DNA from 3 places in the Streptomyces sp. NPDC005706 genome. Region 2 is predicted to be linked to each of the others. Evidence: predicted binding sites of a transcription regulator. Region 2 holds the regulator's gene; each other region holds the start of a gene.

Region 1 (6,397 bases), on a different contig from region 2:
GCAGCACACCAGGACATCAACGTCATCCACCGCAACAAAGTCTGGGTCCCCCACCTCTTCGTCGCCCCCCTCGATCTCGAGGAGATCCCCGACGAGGAGGGGCTCGGCGTCGACGCCGGCGGCGTGAAGATGGTCGTCGAGGTCACCTCGCCCGGGCACCGGAACCTCCAGCGTGACCGGGCGCGGAAGCGGCGCGAGTACGCCAGGGCGGGTATCCCGGTGTATGTGATCGTCGACGACTTCGACGACTTCGACGACGAGGGGAGCCGTCGTCGTCCTGACGTCTCCCGACTCCAGGAAGGCCAAGTACACCGACGAGCACCGCGTCCCCTACGGCACCGACGCGGTGATCCCCGAGGGGCCGGCCAAGGGCTTCGCCGTCGGCAAGGCGATCGTCGCCTCCTGAGAGGGCGTGTCAGCGCGCCGGCCGGCCGACCAGCATCGTCGGCGCCCCCGCCACCCGGGTGAGGAACACCGTGGCGGAGTGCGGGCCCTGGGGCTTGACCTTCCTGCGCAGTTCCTCGGGTTCGACCGCCGAGCCCCGCTTCTTCACGGTCAGGATGCCGACCTCGCGCTCGCGCAGCAGGGCCTTCAGCTTCTTGACGTTGAAGGGGAGCCGGTCGGTGATCTCGTAGGCGGTGGCGTACGGCGTCGGGCGCAGGGCGTCGGCGGTGACGTAGGCGATGGTCGGGTCGACGAGGCCGCCGCCGACCTCCTCGGCCACCTCGGCGACCAGGTGGGCGCGGATCACGGCGCCGTCGGGCTCGTACAAGTACCGTCCCACGGAACGCACTTCGGGGTCGGGCAGGCCACGGCCGGGCAGCGAGCGCGGGCCCGGCAGCAGGGTGGCCCGTACGGTGCCCGGCGCCCCGGTGCCGAACCAGAGCACCGCCTCCTTCACGTCACCGCCGTCCGAGATCCACTCGGCCTCCGCCTCGGCCGGGATCGCCTCGTGCGGGATGCCGGGCGCGATCTTCAGGGCGGCCCGGGGTGCCTTCAGGGCCGCTCCGACGGCCCACGACAGCGGCGGTGAGTAGGCCTCGGGGTCGAAGACGCGACCCCGGCCGCCGCGCCGGGCGGGGTCCACGAACACGGCGTCACAGCCGTCCGTGTCCACGTCGGTCACGTCCGCCTCCCGCACCTCGATCAGCCCGCTGAGCCCCAGCGCCTCGGCGTTGGCCCGGGCCACGGCCGCCGTCAACGGATCGCGGTCCACCGCGAGCACCCGGATCCCGGCCCGCGCCAGCGCGATCGCGTCGCCGCCGATCCCGCAGCACAGGTCGGCGACCGAGATCACCCCCAGCCCCCTCATCCGCTCGGCGCGGTACGCGGCCACGCTCGCGCGGGTCGACTGCTCGACCCCGTTCGGGGTGAAGAACATCCGCGCCGCGTCCTCGGCCCCGAACTTCACCACCGCCCGCTGCCGCAGCCGCGCCTGCCCGAGCGCCGCCGACACCAGCTCGGCGGGGTGGTCCCGGCGCAGCCGGGTGGCGACGGCCAGCTCGTGCGCGGGGTCGGTGTCGCGCACCTCGTCGAGCAGGGCGCGGCCTTCGGGGGTGAGGAGGGGGTCGAGGTCGTTCACCGGGTCATTGTGGGCCAGTCGGTGGATGGTGCGCCTCCGGCGGCGGTGTCGGGCCGGGTTCGGCGCCGGGGCCTGCGAGGATCCGACGCCATGCGAGAAGTAGTACAAAACGATAAAAAGCGGGCCTGCGGGAGGCGTTCGGGTCTTCCGGCAGTCGCCCTCCGCTGCGGGGTGGCCGCACTCGTCTCGGCCGCCCTCGTCTCCGGCTGCGGCTCCCCGGACCCGGGCTCCGGCGCCCACTCCGGCCCCGGCCACAACTCCGGCCAGGGCGGTCCCGCCCAGGCGCTGAGCCCCGAGGCCCGCCGCGCCGCCGAACAGGCCCGGCTGGTCGCCGCCGCCCAGCGCTGGAAGCTGGCCCGGGTGCCGCTCACGCCCCCGGCGCCGCCCGCCGTCAAGCCGAAGATCACCCCGCGTGACGGCTTCGAGGTGGACGGCCAGGAGGAGGAGAACCTGCCCCCGGTCTTCACCACCGTCCCCACCGGCGAGAAGGTCGTCTTCCTCACCATCGACGACGGCGCCGAGAAGGACCCGGCGTTCCTGCGCATGATGAGCGACCTGAAGATCCCCTACTCGGCCTTCCTCAGCAACTACCTGGTGAAGGACGACTACGGCTACTTCCGCCGGATGCAGTCCGAGGGCCACACCCTCAACAACCACACCCTCACCCACCCGTACCTGCCCGGCCTCTCCTACGAGCAGCAGCGGGACGAGATCTGCGGCATGCAGGACATCATGAAGAAGCAGTTCGGCAAGGCGCCCACGATCTTCCGGCCGCCCTACGGCAACTACAACGGCGACACCCTGCGCGCCGCCAAGTCCTGCGGGATCAAGTACGCGCCGATCTGGGACGAGGAGGTCTTCGTCGACCACTGGGAGTACCGCGACTGGGACCGCAGCCTGCACCCCGGCGACATCGTGCTCACCCACTTCCGCGGCCGCGACGACTGGGACGGCACGATGGTCGACGACATGCGCAGGTTCCTCGACAAGGTCACGCGCGAGGGGTACGCCGTGGCGCGCCTGGAGGACTACCTGTGAGGCGCCGGGGGCAGCCGGCGGGCGGGCCGTTTCGCGTGCGGACCGCTCCGGCGGCCGCGCTCGCCGCGGCCCTCCTGCTCGCCGGCTGCGCCCAGTCCGTCGACCCCATCGAGCGGCTGGGCAAGCGGGCGGCCCAAGGAGTCCGGCCGTCGAGCCCGGCCGCCGGTGCGGCGCACCGCCGCTGGGGCCTGGCCGCCCCGCTCGCCGCCCCGCCGAGCCACCCGGCCCGGCCCCTCGGCACCCGCCGGCCGGCCGGCTCGCAGCCCCCGGTCGTGGACCACGTCGACACCACCGACCGGGTCGTCTTCCTCACCTACGACGACGGCGCGGAGCGGGACCCGCGCTTCGCCGACATGGTCCGTGAACTCCGGCTGCCGGTCAGCCTCTTCCTCACCGACAGCGTCACGGGCCCCGGCTACGGCCGCTTCGCCCGGCTGCGCGCGGTCGGCGCCGCGATCGAGAACCACACCCTCGACCACCCGGCGCTGCCCGGACTGCCGTACGCCGGGCAGCGCGCCGAGATCTGCGGCCAGCGGGACGCACTCCGCTCCCGCTTCGGCGTCCGCCCCCGCCTCCTCCGGCCGCCGCACGGCGCCTACGACGCCACCACCCTGCGCGCCGCCGCCGACTGCGGCGTCTCCGCCCTCGTCCTGTGGCGCGCCGCCCTCGGCCCCGACGGCCTCGTCCACCGGAGGGGCGCACGGCATCTGGCCCCGGGCGACATCGTCCTCGTGAGCCCGGGCGAGGACACCGGCCCCACCCTGACGGAACGCACCGTCCGCCTGCTGCGCCACGCCCAGAGCCAGGGCCTGACGGTGGCCCGCCTCGAGGACTACCTGGCCTGACCGCGCCCACCAGGGGCACCCTCCGCGGGCCCCGGGCCGGCCGACGCGCCGCACCGCCATTGGCACTCCGCTTGACCGAGTGCTAATCGCGGTCATAGTCTCGGCTCTGGCACTCGGCAGTTGAGAGTGCCAACCACGCGACGGGCAGGTCCGGCACCCGCGACGACGGATCCACCTGGTCGCCACCCCAGACAGTTAACCCCGTGAGATCTCCGAAGGGGGAGGTCGGACCGTGACGACCACCAGCTCCAAGGTTGCCATCAAGCCGCTCGAGGACCGCATCGTGGTCCAGCCGCTCGACGCCGAGCAGACCACCGCCTCTGGCCTGGTCATCCCGGACACCGCGAAGGAGAAGCCCCAGGAGGGCGCCGTCCTCGCCGTGGGCCCGGGTCGCTTCGAGAACGGCGAGCGCCTGCCGCTCGACGTCAAGGTCGGCGACGTCGTCCTGTACAGCAAGTACGGCGGCACCGAGGTGAAGTACAACGGCGAGGAGTTCCTCGTCCTCTCGGCTCGCGACGTCCTCGCGATCATCGAGAAGTAAGACACCTCGAGCACTTTTGATGCTTGACGCTGCGCCCCTGGCCCCCGCGACCACATAAGAAGCCGGGCGCCCGGGGCGCAGTGCCTTTTTCACCCACAGATTTCCGAGAGGGCTCCCGCTGTCATGGCGAAGATCCTGAAGTTCGACGAGGACGCCCGTCGCGCCCTCGAGCGCGGCGTCAACAAGCTTGCCGACACGGTGAAGGTGACGATCGGCCCCAAGGGCCGCAACGTCGTCATCGACAAGAAGTTCGGCGCGCCCACCATCACCAACGACGGTGTCACGATCGCCCGTGAGGTCGAGATCGAGGACCCGTACGAGAACCTCGGCGCCCAGCTGGTGAAGGAGGTGGCGACCAAGACCAACGACATCGCTGGTGACGGCACCACCACCGCCACCGTGCTGGCCCAGGCGCTGGTGCGCGAAGGTCTGCGCAACGTCGCCGCCGGTGCCTCCCCGGCGCTGCTCAAGAAGGGCATCGACGCCGCGGTCAAGGCCGTCTCCGACGACCTGCTCGCCTCGGCCCGCCCGATCGACGAGAAGTCCGACATCGCCGCCGTCGCCGCGCTGTCCGCCCAGGACCAGCAGGTCGGCGAGCTGATCGCCGAGGCCATGGACAAGGTCGGCAAGGACGGTGTCATCACCGTCGAGGAGTCCAACACCTTCGGTCTGGAGCTGGACTTCACCGAGGGCATGGCCTTCGACAAGGGCTACCTGTCGCCGTACTTCGTCACCGACCAGGAGCGTATGGAGGCCGTCCTCGACGACCCGTACATCCTGATCAACCAGGGCAAGATCAGCTCCATCCAGGACCTGCTGCCGCTGCTGGAGAAGGTCATCCAGTCGGGTGCCTCCAAGCCGCTGCTGATCATCGCCGAGGACGTCGACGGCGAGGCCCTGTCGACCCTGGTCGTCAACAAGATCCGCGGCACCTTCAACGCCGTCGCGGTGAAGGCCCCGGGCTTCGGCGACCGCCGCAAGGCCATGCTCCAGGACATCGCCACCCTCACCGGCGGCACCGTCATCTCCGAGGAGGTCGGCCTCAAGCTCGACCAGGTCGGTCTGGACGTGCTGGGCTCCGCCCGCCGCGTGACCATCACCAAGGACGACACCACGATCGTCGACGGCGGCGGCAACTCCGGCGACGTCGCGGGCCGCGTCGCGCAGATCAAGGCCGAGATCGAGAACACCGACTCCGACTGGGACCGCGAGAAGCTCCAGGAGCGCCTCGCGAAGCTGGCCGGCGGCGTGTGCGTGATCAAGGTCGGCGCCGCCACCGAGGTGGAGCTCAAGGAGAAGAAGCACCGTCTGGAGGACGCCATCTCCGCGACCCGCGCCGCGGTCGAGGAGGGCATCGTCTCCGGTGGTGGCTCCGCGCTGGTCCACGCCGTCAAGATCCTCGAGGGCAACCTCGGCAAGACCGGCGACGAGGCCACCGGTGTAGCGGTCGTCCGCCGCGCCGCCGTCGAGCCGCTGCGCTGGATCGCGGAGAACGCCGGCCTGGAGGGTTACGTCATCACCTCCAAGGTCGCCGAGCTCGACAAGGGCCAGGGCTTCAACGCCGCCTCCGGCGAGTACGGCGACCTGATCAAGGCCGGCGTCATCGACCCGGTGAAGGTCACCCGCTCCGCCCTGGAGAACGCCGCCTCCATCGCCTCCCTCCTGCTCACGACCGAGACCCTGGTCGTTGAGAAGAAGGAAGAGGAGGAGCCGGCCGCGGCGGGCCACGGCCACGGCCACGCCCACTGAGGCACCTCAGCGAGGAGGCCCGGCACCCTTCGGGGTGCCGGGCCTCCCGCGTTCTCCCTGAACCGCCCGCCGGTCAGCTCGACAGGCGGTCGAACATCCCCGGCTCGTACGAACCCCCCGGGTTGTGCACGATCACGTTCATCCGGGTGGCCGCGTTGATCAGGGAGACCACGCAGACCAGCGCACCGACCTGGTCGTCGTCGAAGTGCTTGCGCACCTCGGCCCACGTCTCGTCGGTCACGCCCCGGTCGCCGAGCCGGGTGCCCTCCTCGGCGAGCGCCAGCGCGGCCCGCTCGGCCTCGGTGAACACGGTGGAATGGCGCCAGGCGGCGACCAGGTTGAGCCGGAGCGCGGACTCACCGGCGGCCGCGGCCTCCTTGGTGTGGATGTCGACGCAGAAGCCGCAGCCGTTGAGCTGACCGACCCTCAGCTCCACCAGCTCCCGCAGGGCCTTCGGCAGCGCCGACTCGTCCAGGGCCGGCGAGGTGCTGTAGAACCGCTTGGCGACCTTCGCGGCGGTCGGGCTGTCGAACAGGTTGAAACGGGGTTCCATGACCTTGTCCTCACTCGTGCGGTACCGCCGCGCACATCGTTCGCGGCGTCCTGACGACCACGAGACGCCGCCCGCCCGGACCGTGTGAC
Region 2 (6,397 bases):
GCGAAGTCGGTGACCAGGAGCCGGACTTGGGCGAGTTCCATGGTGTTCCCCGGTGTTCAGGACCAGCGGCCGGTGCGGCCCAGCAGGAGGGCCGTCGCGGCGGTGCCGGCGGTGGATGTGCGCAACACCGTAGGGCCCAGCACGCACGGCTTGGCGCCCGCCTCCTCGAAGAGCGCCAACTCGTCGCGCGCCACGCCTCCTTCGGGCCCCACTACCAGCACGATCTCGCCCCGCTCGGGGAGTTCGGCGGTGGCGAGGGGAGCGCTGTCGTGCTCGAAGTCGGAGTGGAGCACGGCGGCGAAGTCGGCCGCGGCGAGCAGGGCGGCGACCTGTCGGGTCGTCGCGGTGTCCGCGACCTCGGGGAAGCGGAGGCGGCGGGACTGCTTGCCGGCCTCGCGGGCGGTGGCGCGCCACTTGGCGAGGGCCTTCTGCCCCCGGTCGCCCTTCCACTGCGTGATGCAGCGCGCGGCCTGCCAGGGCACGATCGCGTCGACGCCCGTCTCGGTCATCGTCTCCACGGCCAGCTCACCGCGGTCGCCCTTGGGGAGGGCCTGGACCACGGTGATACGAGGGCTGGGTTCGGGCTCCACCGGGAACGCGCGGGGCTCGACGACCATGTGGTCCTTGCCCGAGGTACTGAGGACGACCCCGGACACTCCCCGGCCCCTGCCGTCGGTGACCACGACTTCCTCGCCGGGCTGCAACCGCCGTACCGAGACGGCGTGCCGCCCCTCGGGTCCCGCCACGTCGACGGTCGAGCCGGGGCCCACGCCCTCGAGCGAGTCGACGACGAACACCGGCGCGGTCATCGCGCGTCACCCCCGGCCGACAGCGCGGTCCAGGCCGCGGCGAGTTCGGCCGTCAGCACTTCCACCAGCTGCCCGGCCGGCAGCTCCCGGGCCAGCCGGTGGCCCTGGCCCGCCCACAGTGCCATGCCCTGCGCGTCACCGGCCTTGGCGGCGGCCCTGCGCAGCGGCGCCGTCACATGGTGGACCTCGGGGTAGGCGGCGGGGGCGTAGGGGCCGTGCTCGCGCAGGAAGCGGTTGACCAGGCCGCGCCCCGGGCGGCCGGAGAAGGCGCGGGTCAGTTCGGTGCGCGCGAACAGGGGGTTGGTCAGCGCCTGCTTGTGCAGGGCGTGGGCGCCGGACTCCGGGGTGGCGAGGAACGCCGTGCCGAGCTGGGCGGCGCTCGCGCCCGCCGCGAGGACGGCGGCGATCTGACCGCCGCGCATGATGCCGCCGGCGGCGACGACCGGGATGCGCACGGCCTCGCGGATCTGCGCGAGCAGCGACAGCAGCCCGATGCCGGAGCCGTCGTTCTCGGGGACGTCCCGATGGGTGCCCTGGTGGCCGCCGGCCTCGACGCCCTGCGCGATCACCGCGTCCGCCCCGGCCCGCTCGACCGCGCGCGCCTCCTCCGGGGTGGTGGCGGCGACCAGGGTGAACGTCCCGGCGCGGTGCAGGGAGTCGATGGCCTCGCGGGCCGGAACCCCGAAGTGGAAGGAGACCACCGGCACCGGGTTGTCGAGCAGCACGGCGAGCTTGGCGTCGTAGCCGTCGTCCCGGGCGCTGTCCGGGTCGCCCAGCTCGGTCTCGTACCAGGCGGCCTCACCGGCGAGCTGGTGGGTGTAGAGCTCCACGGCGCCGGACTCCGCGTACTCGGGCTGCGGCATGAAGAGGTTCACGCCGAAGGGCCGGCCCGTCAGTCCCCGCAGCTGCTTGATCTCCTGGTACATGCCGTCGGCGGTCTTGTACCCGGCGGCGAGGAAGCCGAGCCCGCCCGCCTCGGACACGGCCGCGGCGAGCTGCGGTACGGAGACCCCGCCCGCCATGGGAGCCTGCACGATCGGCCTGGGGAAGAGATCGGTCAGCGCGGAGGACATGTCCGCATGTTGTCACGTCCGGGGGTGAGCGCCGAATCGGGTCTTCCCCTTGGCACATGCCACTTTCCGGCCCACCGGGCCGCGTGATGGGCGGGCAGACGGGGGTCCATGGGGCCGGGCCCCCGGCCGGTGCCGAGGGGCCGCGGCCCCTCGGCCTCAGCGCCCGTTGAACGCGTCCTTCAGCCGCGAGAACAGCCCCTGCTGCCCCGGCTGGAACTGCCCCGTCGGCCGCTCCTCGCCCCGCAGTTTCGCCAGCTCGCGCAGCAACCGCTCCTGCTCGGGATCCAGCTTGGTCGGGGTGGTGACCTCGACGTGGACGATCAGGTCGCCCCGGCCGCCGCCGCGCAGATGCGTGACGCCCCGGTTGTGCAGCGGGATCGACTGTCCGGACTGGGTGCCCGGCCGGATGTCGACCTCCTCCATGCCGTCCAGCGTCTCCAGCGGCACCTTGGTGCCGAGGGACGCCGCGGTCATCGGGATGGTGACCGTGCAGTGCAGGTCGTCGCCGCGCCGCTGGAAGGTCGAGTGCGGCAGCTCGTGGATCTCGACGTAGAGGTCACCGGCCGGACCGCCGCCGGGGCCGACCTCGCCCTCGCCGGCGAGCTGGATCCGGGTGCCGTTGTCGACACCGGCCGGGATCTTCACGGTGAGGGTGCGGCGGGAGCGCACCCGGCCGTCGCCCGCGCACTCCGGGCACGGGGTCGGCACGACCGTGCCGAAGCCCTGGCACTGGGGGCAGGGACGGGAGGTCATGACCTGGCCCAGGAAGGACCGGGTGACCTGCGACACCTCACCGCGGCCGCGGCACATGTCACAGGTCTGGGCGGTCGTGCCCGGAGCCGCGCCCTCGCCGCTGCAGGTGTTGCAGACGACCGCGGTGTCGACCTGGATGTCCTTGGTCGTGCCGAAGGCCGCCTCGTCCAGTTCGATGTCGATCCGGATCATCGCGTCCTGGCCGCGCCGGGTGCGCGAGCGCGGCCCGCGCTGCGACGCCGTACCGAAGAACGCGTCCATGATGTCGGAGAAGTTGCCGAAGCCACCGGCCCCGAAGCCGCCCGCGCCCGCGCCGCCCGCCTGGGAGAGCGGGTCGCCGCCGAGGTCGTAGACCTGCTTCTTCTGCGGGTCCGACAGCACCTCGTAAGCGGCGTTGATCTCCTTGAACCGCTCCTGGGTCTTCGGATCGGGGTTGACGTCCGGGTGCAGCTCGCGCGCGAGCCGGCGGAACGCCTTCTTGATCTCATCCTGCGACGCGTCGCGGCGCACGCCGAGAACGGCGTAGTAGTCCGTGGCCACTTACGACTCCGCCAGGATCTGTCCGACGTACCGTGCCACTGCGCGTACCGCTCCCATCGTTCCCGGGTAGTCCATGCGGGTCGGTCCGACCACGCCGAGCTTGGCAACCGCCTCGCCGCCCGAACCGTAGCCGACCGACACGACGGACGTGGAGTTGAGTCCCTCGTGTGCGTTCTCGTGCCCGATGCGCACCATCACGCCCGGATCCTTCGCCTCGCCGAGGAGCTTGAGGAGCACGACCTGCTCCTCGAGGGCCTCCAGGACGGGCCGGATCACGAGGGGAAAGTCATGTCCGAAACGGGTGAGATTGGCGGTGCCGCCGATCATCAGCCGCTCCTCGTTCTCCTCGACCAGTGTCTCCAGCAGAGTGGAGAGCACCGTGGAGACCGTACCGCGATCCTCGTGCTCGAACCCCTCCGGCAGGTCCTCGACGAGACGCGGCACGTCGGAGAACCGGCGGCCCGCGACCCGGCTGTTGAGCCTGGCCCGGAGGTCGGCGAGGGCCGTCTCCCCGAACGGCACCGGGCAGTCCACCATCCGCTGCTCGACCCGGCCGGTGTCCGTGATCAGCACGAGCATCACGCGCGCGGGGGCGAGCGAGAGCAGTTCCACGTGCCGCACGGTGGACCGGGTCAGGGACGGGTACTGCACGACGGCGACCTGCCGGGTCAGCTGCGCGAGCAGCCGCACCGTGCGCGCGACGACGTCGTCGAGGTCGACGGCGCCCTCGAGGAAGTTCTGGATCGCCCGGCGCTCGGGGCCGGTCATCGGCTTGACGCCCGCGAGCTTGTCGACGAACAGCCGGTAGCCCTTGTCGGTGGGGATGCGCCCGGCGCTGGTGTGCGGCTGGGCGATGTATCCGTCGTCCTCCAGGGCGGCCATGTCGTTGCGCACGGTCGCCGGGGACACGCCGAGGTTGTGCCGCTCGGTGAGCGCCTTGGAGCCGACCGGCTCCTCGGTGCCCACATAGTCCTGGACGATGGCGCGCAGCACCTGAAGTCTGCGTTCACTCAGCATCCGCGCGCACCTCCAGCATGTCTTCCGCTCGGCCCTTCGGGTCGTCCGCCTGGCACTCTGCGTGTCCGAGTGCCAGCGTTCCCCGGCCAGTGTACGGCCGTGGGGTACTCACTGGGCAAGGTCGGTCCCGCCACATCGCGTCCTACCGTTAGCGTCGCGTTATGTCCGTGACTTGGGAAGAGCTGGGATGGGAGCGGTTGGCCGACGGGGTCGGGCGGTGCCGGCTGCCCGGCTGGGACTGCACCGCGGGCCTGGTGCTCGGGGCGGGTACGGCGCTGATGGTGGACGCCGGGTCGAGCCTCGCCGAGGGCGCGCGGCTGCGGGCGCGGGCGCAGCGGCTCGCGGGGCACCGTGTGACCCATCTCGCGCTCACCCATCCCCACTTCGACCACGTCTTCGGGGCGTCCGCCCTCGCCGGGGCCGAGGTGTACGCGGCGGTCGGCACGGACGCGGTGCTGGCGCACGGGCGCGGGGAGCTGCGCCTGGACGCGGTCAGGAACGGCCTGCCGGTCCCGGACGCCGACGAGGCGGTGGACGCGCTGGTGCCGCCCCGGCACCTGGTCTCCGGGGAGTGGACGCTGGACCTCGGCGGCGGGCGTCAGGTGCTGCTGGCCAACGTGGGTCCCGGCCACACGGCCCACGACCTGGCGGTGCTGGTGCCGGGCGACCCGGAGGTCGTCTTCTGCGGCGACCTGGTGGAGGAGTCGGGCGACCCTCAGGCGGGCCCGGACGCGGTCCCGTCCCGCTGGCCGGACGCGCTCGACCGCCTGCTGTCCCTGGGCGGCGAGGACGCGCTGTACGTGCCCGGTCACGGAGCGGTGGTGGACGCGGCCTTCGTACGGCGCCAGCGCGAAGAGCTGGCGGCGCGTTTCGGCGTGTCATGAGCACAGACCCGCCGGTTCTCCTATCGTCATCCGAATGCGCCCACCCGTCTCCCGCCACCGCCCTTCCAACGAGGGCCCTTCGGGCCCGCGCCCTCGTGTGTACGCCTCCGATCTGACCCCGCCGTGGAAGAAGTCCCAGCCCGTGCCGGAGGTCGCGGCGGAGCCGGGGCTGGTGGTGGAGGAGCCCGGTTCCGGGTTCTGCGGGGCGGTGATCCGCTGCGAGGCGGGCACGGTCACGCTGGAGGACCGCTTCGGCAAGCACCGGGTGTTCCCGCTGGAGCCGCGCGGTTTCCTGCTGGAGGGCCGGGTGGTGACCCTGGTGCGGCCGTCGTCGGCTCCGGCACGGCCCACCCGCACGGCGTCCGGTTCGGTGGCCGTTCCCGGCGCACGCGCGCGCGTGGCCCGCGCCGGCCGCATCTACGTCGAGGGCCGGCACGACGCGGAGCTGGTCGAGAAGGTGTGGGGCGACGACCTGCGCGTCGAGGGCGTGGTCGTGGAGTACCTGGAGGGCGTGGACGACCTGCCGTCGATCGTCGCGGAGTTCGCGCCGGGCCCGGACGCGCGCCTCGGCGTCCTGGTGGACCACCTGGTGCCGGGCACGAAGGAGTGGCGCATCGCCGGATCCGTGACGAGCGAGCACGCGCTGGTCGTCGGCCACCCGTACATCGACATCTGGGAGGCGGTGAAGCCGGCCTCACTGGGCATCGGGTCCTGGCCCCGCGTCCCGCACGGCCAGGACTGGAAGACGGGCGTGTGCCGGGCGCTGGGCTGGCCGGAGAACACGGGGGCGGCCTGGCAGCGGATCCTGTCCGGGGTGCGGTCCTACAAGGACCTGGAGCCGGAACTGCTGGGGCGGGTGGAGGAACTGATCGACTTCGTGACGGCGTAGCGGTGCGGCCGGCGCACCCGCCGGTGCCGGACGCCGGGTGATCAGTCCACCAGATCCCGCACCACCGCGTCCGCCAGCAGCCGCCCGCGCAGGGTCAGGACGGCGCGGCCCTCGCCGTAGGGGCCCTCCTGGAGCAGTCCGTCCGCCAGCGCCCGGCGTGAGGCCGCCAGCCCCTCCTCCTTCAGCAGCGGCAGCGGCACCCCCTCCCGCAGCCGCAGCTCCAGCAGGATCCGCTCCACCCGCCGGTCCTCGTCCGAGAGCAGTTCGCGGCCCGCGCCCGGGGACCGGCCCGCGGCCAGCGCCGCCGCGTAGGCGCCCGGGTGCTTGACGTTCCACCAGCGCACCCCGCCCACGTGCGAGTGGGCGCCGGGTCCCGCGCCCCACCAGTCCGCGCCCCGCCAGTACAGCTCGTTGTGCAGGCAGCGCCCGGAC
Region 3 (6,397 bases), on a different contig from region 2:
TGGGTCATGGGGGTGGCGTCCTCGGTGCCGTCCACGCGCAGCCCGGAGGGGCCGTGGGAGGGGGCGTCCGGGTGCGGGTTCTGGCCCTGCTTGCGGACCGTGCCGATGTGCCAGAGCTGGGGCACGATGGTGCCGCCGGCCTGGTGCACCGCCTCGACGACCTTCGCCCAGCCGGCCAGCTGCTCCTCGCCGTGGAACCGGGGCACGCGGCTGCTGCCGCCGGCCGACTCGTGGCCGACGTAGGTGCCCTCGGTGACGATGAGGCCGACACCGGCGGCGGCGCGCCGGGCGTAGTAGGACACCACGTCATCGCCGGGGATGCCGCCCGGGGAGAACATCCGGGTCATCGGCGCCATCACGATGCGGTTGGGGACGGTGAGGCCGCCCAGGGTGATCGGGCGGGAGAGGATCTGGGCCGCGCGGGAGGCGGGGGGCGGCGTGACGGTCACGTGGGGGCTCCTCGGGGACGACTCGGTAGACCGATTGGTATGTGCGCACGCATTGTTGCAGCTCCTTAAGCAACCTCCCAGGGGCTGTCGCGCATTCCACACACGGCCGGGGGCCACTGTGATCCCGGACACGCCCGAGGGCGGCATCCCCTGCCATGACAGGGGATGCCGCCCTCGGAAAGGACAGGCCGATCCGCGCGGGATCAGAAGTCCATGTCACCGCCCGGCATGCCGCCCGGAGCGGCCGCGGCGGCCTTCTCCGGCTTGTCGGCGATGACGGCCTCGGTGGTGAGGAACAGCGCGGCGATGGAGGCGGCGTTCTGCAGCGCGGAACGGGTCACCTTCGCCGGGTCGATGATGCCCTCGGCGATCATGTCGACGTACTCACCGGTCGCGGCGTTCAGGCCGTGGCCGACGGTCAGGTTGCGGACCTTCTCCACGACGACGCCACCCTCGAGACCACCGTTGACGGCGATCTGCTTGAGCGGAGCCTCCAGGGCGAGCTTCACGGCGTTGGCGCCGGTCGCCTCGTCACCCTCGAGTTCCAGCTTCTCGAACACCTGGGAGGCCTGCAGCAGGGCCACGCCACCACCGGCGACGATGCCCTCCTCGACGGCGGCCTTCGCGTTGCGGACGGCGTCCTCGATGCGGTGCTTGCGCTCCTTGAGCTCCACCTCGGTGGCGGCACCGGCCTTGATGACCGCGACACCGCCGGCGAGCTTCGCCAGGCGCTCCTGCAGCTTCTCGCGGTCGTAGTCCGAGTCGCTGTTCTCGATCTCGGCGCGGATCTGGTTCACGCGGCCCTGCACCTGCTCCGAGGAGCCGGCACCGTCCACGATGGTGGTCTCGTCCTTGGTGACGACGACCTTGCGGGCGCGGCCCAGGAGGTCCAGGGTCGCGTTCTCCAGCTTGAGGCCGACCTCCTCGGAGATGACCTCGCCGCCCGTGAGGATGGCGATGTCGCCGAGCATGGCCTTGCGGCGGTCGCCGAAGCCCGGGGCCTTGACGGCGACGGACTTGAAGGTGCCGCGGATCTTGTTGACCACCAGGGTCGACAGGGCCTCGCCCTCGACGTCCTCGGCGATGATCAGCAGCGGCTTGCCCGACTGCATGACCTTCTCCAGCAGCGGGAGCAGGTCCTTGACGGAGGCGATCTTGGAGTTGGCGATGAGGATGTACGGGTCCTCGAGCGACGCCTCCATGCGCTCCATGTCGGTCGCGAAGTAGGCGGAGATGTAGCCCTTGTCGAAGCGCATGCCCTCGGTGAGCTCGAGCTCGAGACCGAAGGTGTTGCTCTCCTCGACGGTGATGACGCCTTCCTTGCCGACCTTGTCCATGGCCTCGGCGATCAGCTCGCCGATCTGGGTGTCGGCGGCGGAGATGGACGCGGTGGAGGCGATCTGCTCCTTGGTCTCGACGTCCTTCGCCTGCTCCAGCAGGGCGGCGGAGACGGCCTCGACGGCCTTCTCGATACCGCGCTTCAGGGCCATCGGGTTGGCACCGGCGGCGACGTTGCGCAGGCCTTCCTTGACCAGGGCCTGGGCGAGCACGGTCGCGGTGGTCGTACCGTCACCGGCGACGTCGTCCGTCTTCTTGGCGACTTCCTTGACCAGCTCGGCGCCGATCTTCTCGTACGGGTCCTCGAGCTCGATCTCCTTGGCGATGGAGACACCATCGTTGGTGATCGTGGGGGCGCCCCACTTCTTCTCGAGGACGACGTTGCGGCCCTTGGGGCCGAGCGTCACCTTGACGGCGTCCGCGAGCTGGTTCATGCCGCGCTCGAGGCCGCGCCGCGCCTCCTCGTCGAACGCGATGATCTTGGCCATGTGAAGTGGTCCCTCCAGGACTGGGGGTGATTCCTTCGGACCGCGCCCGCGCCCGCGACGGACGGCTCGCCGGCCGCGTGGTTCCTTCCCCCACTTGGCCTGCGGGCCTCACCGACCCGGTCCTCGTTGTCACTCTCACCTTCAGAGTGCTAACGCAATGATTAGCACTCGGCATGCCCGAGTGCAAGCGCCTCCCGGGGTACGGGCGGCCCCGTCAGCCGCCCGCGAACACAGGGGCCCGGGCACGGCGAAGGGCCCGCACCCTGTGCGAGGTGCGGGCCCTTCGTGCAAGAAACGTTCAGGCGCTGAGGCGAACCATGTCGGCCTGCGGGCCCTTCTGGCCCTGCGAGATCTCGAACTCCACCCGCTGGCCCTCTTCCAGGGTGCGGTAGCCGTCCATCTGAATGGCGCTGTAGTGGACGAATACGTCCGCACCACCGTCGACCGCGATGAAGCCGTACCCCTTCTCCGCGTTGAACCACTTGACGGTGCCCTGAGCCATGCCTAACTCCCCTATTACTGGCCCTTGCACAGATCCACACTTCGCGGACCCGGGTCAGACCTCACCCCCCATTGGCCGGGGGCGTGCGCCGGAACGCGTCGACCGCCGCTGAATGTATCTGCCCAACTGCCGTCTGCAACAGGTCAATCGGACGAGAAATATGGACGCGGGCGGTCCGGAATGTAGCGTGAATTCGCCCGAATTCAGGGCAAGTCGGGCTCCATAAAATGCACAAAAGCCGCAGAAAGCACCCACAGTTTGGCTACTTCTTGTCGGGTGCATCGCGGTGAATCCAGGGCTCCTGACCCATGGTCCGGGAGCGGGTTCCCCAACTCTACCGCGCTCAATCACACAGAATGGCCCCCTCCGTTTCTCGCACGGGGGAGGCCATTCAATGAACAATCGGTAACCGGCGTTACCGAAGGTAATGATCGGTCATTCTGTCAGCCGCCGGCGACGGCCGGAATGATGGAGACACCGGCGCCGTCCGGGGTCGCGGTCTGCAGTCCCTGCTCGAATCGGACATCGTCGTCGTTGACGTACACGTTGACGAAGCGGCGCAGCTTGCCCTGGTCGTCCAGCACCCGCGCGGCGATCCCGGTGTGGTTCTTCTCCAGGTTCTCGATGACCTCGGCGAGGTTCGCGCCGTCGGCGGCGACCTCGGCCAGCCCGCCGGTGTAGGTGCGCAGGATGGTGGGGATGCGAACGGTCACGCTCATGCGAGGCCAGCCTCTCGGAAGGAGTCCAGGTTCGGGCGGATGGTGGCGGTGAGGCCGGTGCCGGCCACCGCGTCGAGGGTCTTGAGGCCGTCGCCGGTGTTGAGGACGACCGTGGTCTTCGCCGGGTCCAGCACGCCCTCCTTGAGCAGCTTGCGGGTGACGCCGACGGTCACTCCGCCCGCCGTCTCCGCGAAGATGCCCTCGGTCCGGGCCAGCAGCTTGATCGCGTCCACGACCTCCTCGTCCGTCACGTCCTCCACCGCTCCGCCGGTGCGGCGCGCGATGTCCAGGACGTACGGCCCGTCGGCCGGGTTGCCGATGGCGAGGGACTTGGCGATGGTGTTCGGCTTCTGCGGCCGTACGACGTCGTGGCCCGCCTTGTACGCGGTCGACACCGGCGAGCAGCCCTCGGCCTGGGCACCGAAGATCTTGTACGGCCGGTCCTCGACCAGACCGAGTTCGATCAGCTCCCGCAGACCCTTGTCGATCTTCGTGAGCTGGGAGCCGGAGGCGATCGGGACCACGATCTGGTCCGGCAGCCGCCAGCCGAGCTGCTCACAGATCTCGTACGCCAGCGTCTTGGAGCCCTCGGCGTAGTACGGCCGCAGGTTGACGTTGACGAAGCCCCAGCCCTCGCCGGCCGGGTCGCCGATCAGCTCGGAGCAGAAACGGTTCACGTCGTCGTAGTTGCCCTCGATGCCGACGAGTTCGCCGCCGTAGATCGCGGCCATGACGACCTTGCCCTGCTCCAGGTCGTGCGGGATGAACACGCAGGAGCGCAGGCCGGCCCGGGCGGCGGCGGCGCCGACGGCACCGGCGAGGTTGCCGGTGGAGGAGCAGGACAGGGTGGTGAAGCCGAAGGCGCGCGCGGCCTCCAGGGCCTGGGCGACGACGCGGTCCTTGAAGGAGTGCGTCGGGTTGCCGGAGTCGTCCTTCACGTACAGCCCGCCGGTGACGCCCAGCTCGTGGGCCAGGTTGTCGGCCTTGACGAGCTTGGTCCAGCCGGGGTTGAGGTTCGGCTTCCGGTCCACGTCGGCGGGAACGGGCAGCAGGGGCGCGTAGCGCCAGATGTTCGCGGGACCCGCCTCGATGCGCCGGCGCAGCTCTTCGGTGTCGTAGGCGGAGAAGTCGTAGGCGATCTCCAGCGGGCCGAAACACTCCTCGCACGCGAAGACCGGTCCGAGGGGTACCCGGTGTCCGCATTCGCGACAGCTCAGGGCAGCGGCGGGGCCGAGATCGACGGCGGGATCACTGGTGCTTGCAACTGTCTGCACAGCCATGGAGGCGAGGCCCTTTCTCCTCATCTTCCTCACGACGCATCTCGCCGTGAGACGGATTTGGCACCTTCCCTGGCCGGGAGCCTCGCGCGAAAAAACGAGTGCGGCTCAGGGGGGTTGCCGGGGCTTCATCGGGCCGTGTCCCTCTGCCCCTCTGGATGAGCGGTATTCGGTTGTGAACGCCGGGCGACCCCCGACATGCGATGGTCATCGGCGTTGTTCAAGACTGTAACCGACGGCCGGGACAGTTGAGATAGTCGTCCGAACCGCGAGATGCATCACCCTCCCCCAACAGGTGTGATCACGACAGTGAGGAGCCGCAGACCGTGCTGGAAGAAGTCGAGCGCTGGCTGGCCACCCGCTCCTGGTCCGTGGCCGACCGCCCGCTGCACGGAGTCCTGGCCGCCAAGCAGCGCACCGGGCAGTCCGTCTCCGTCGTCCTGCCCGCGCTCAACGAGGAGGAGACGGTCGGCGACATCGTCGCCGTCATCCGTCACGACCTCATGCGGCAGGCTCCGCTGGTCGACGAGATCGTCGTCGTCGACTCCGGCTCCACCGACCGCACCTCGGAGGTCGCCGCCGCGGCCGGCGCCCGGGTGGTGCACCGCGACAGCGTCCTGCCGCGCATACCGGCCGTCCCCGGCAAGGGCGAGGTGCTGTGGCGCTCGCTGCTGGCGACGAGCGGGGACATCGTCTGCTTCATCGACGCAGACCTGAGGGAGTTCTCCTCCGACTTCGTCCTCGGCATCGTCGGCCCGCTGCTCACCGAGCCGGACGTCGACCTGGTCAAGGCGATGTACGACCGCCCGCTCACCGTGCCCGACGGGCGCGCCTCCGGCACGGCCGCCGCCGGACAGGGCGGCCGGGTCACCGAGCTGATGGCCCGCCCACTGCTGAACATGCACTGGCCGCAGCTCGCCGGCTTCGTGCAGCCACTGGGCGGGGAATACGCGGCCCGCCGCTCGCTGCTGGAACAGCTCCCGTTCCCGGTGGGCTACGGCGTGGAGCTGGGCATGCTGGTGGACGCGCTGCACCTGGTGGGCCTGGACGCGCTGGCCCAGGTGGACGTGGGGGTGCGCAGGCACCGGCACCAGGACGGCCAGGCACTCGGCCGGATGGCCGCGGCGATCTACCGCACCGCTCAGCTCCGGCTGGCCCGCGGCCACCTCGTACGGCCCTCGCTCACCCAGTTCGAACGGGGCGAGGACGGGTTCGAGCCGCGCACCTACTCGGTGGACACCGAGGAGCGGCCGCCGATGGTGGAGATCGCCGAGTACGCGCACCGCAAGGTGGCCTGAGCGGCCCGGTGGGCGGCCCGGCCGCGGTGCGGTGGACGCGGAAGAACGGCCGTATACAGCCCCCTTCCGGGGCGGAGCGTACGTTTGAGCGTTTCCGGGCCGGGCTAGGTTGAGAATCATGGCTGCCACGCAGGGTGCTGAGGTGCTGGTCGCGTCCAACCGCGGCCCGGTTTCGTACGAGGTGCTCGAGGACGGCTCGCTGAGCGCCAGACGGGGCGGGGGCGGGCTGGTCTCGGGTCTTTCGGCCATCGGGCCGGACCACAACGCGGTCTGGGTCTGCGCCGCGCTCGGCGACGGCGACCGGGAGGCGGTACGGCGGGCGGGCG

Evidence for each region. The regulator HrcA, encoded in region 2, represses chaperone genes, less so after heat shock. The targets are predictions, from matches to a motif close to TTNGCACTCNGNNNNNCNGAGTGCNAA.
Region 1: the regulator HrcA is predicted to act here: its motif matches at 3,525-3,551, upstream of groES (co-chaperone GroES).
Region 3: the regulator HrcA is predicted to act here: its motif matches at 2,437-2,463, upstream of groL (chaperonin GroEL).

Annotation. Positions count from the first base shown of each region.
Region 1 covers NZ_JBEXYS010000002.1:22,706-29,102, forward strand. Annotated here, with positions in the region: gene ABZ478_RS03745 (Uma2 family endonuclease) at 1-468, shown strand, start outside; gene ABZ478_RS03750 (methyltransferase domain-containing protein) at 416-1,582, opposite strand; gene ABZ478_RS03755 (polysaccharide deacetylase family protein) at 1,673-2,620, shown strand; gene ABZ478_RS03760 (polysaccharide deacetylase family protein) at 2,656-3,465, shown strand; gene groES (co-chaperone GroES) at 3,698-4,006, shown strand; gene groL (chaperonin GroEL) at 4,130-5,755, shown strand; gene ABZ478_RS03775 (carboxymuconolactone decarboxylase family protein) at 5,829-6,308, opposite strand.
Region 2 covers NZ_JBEXYS010000001.1:525,165-531,561, reverse strand. Annotated here, with positions in the region: gene ABZ478_RS02335 (VOC family protein) at 1-41, opposite strand, end outside; gene ABZ478_RS02330 (16S rRNA (uracil(1498)-N(3))-methyltransferase) at 57-809, opposite strand; gene ABZ478_RS02325 (nitronate monooxygenase) at 806-1,882, opposite strand; gene dnaJ (molecular chaperone DnaJ) at 2,039-3,175, opposite strand; gene hrcA (heat-inducible transcriptional repressor HrcA) at 3,176-4,192, opposite strand; gene ABZ478_RS02310 (MBL fold metallo-hydrolase) at 4,354-5,076, shown strand; gene ABZ478_RS02305 (DUF3097 domain-containing protein) at 5,111-5,965, shown strand; gene hemW (radical SAM family heme chaperone HemW) at 6,007-6,397, opposite strand, start outside.
Region 3 covers NZ_JBEXYS010000006.1:183,922-190,318, forward strand. Annotated here, with positions in the region: gene ABZ478_RS14125 (NADH:flavin oxidoreductase) at 1-449, opposite strand, end outside; gene groL (chaperonin GroEL) at 653-2,275, opposite strand; gene ABZ478_RS14135 (cold-shock protein) at 2,574-2,777, opposite strand; gene ABZ478_RS14140 (MoaD/ThiS family protein) at 3,221-3,496, opposite strand; gene thrC (threonine synthase) at 3,493-4,776, opposite strand; SAM riboswitch class I at 4,794-4,938, opposite strand; gene ABZ478_RS14150 (glucosyl-3-phosphoglycerate synthase) at 5,100-6,071, shown strand; gene ABZ478_RS14155 (trehalose-6-phosphate synthase) at 6,190-6,397, shown strand, end outside.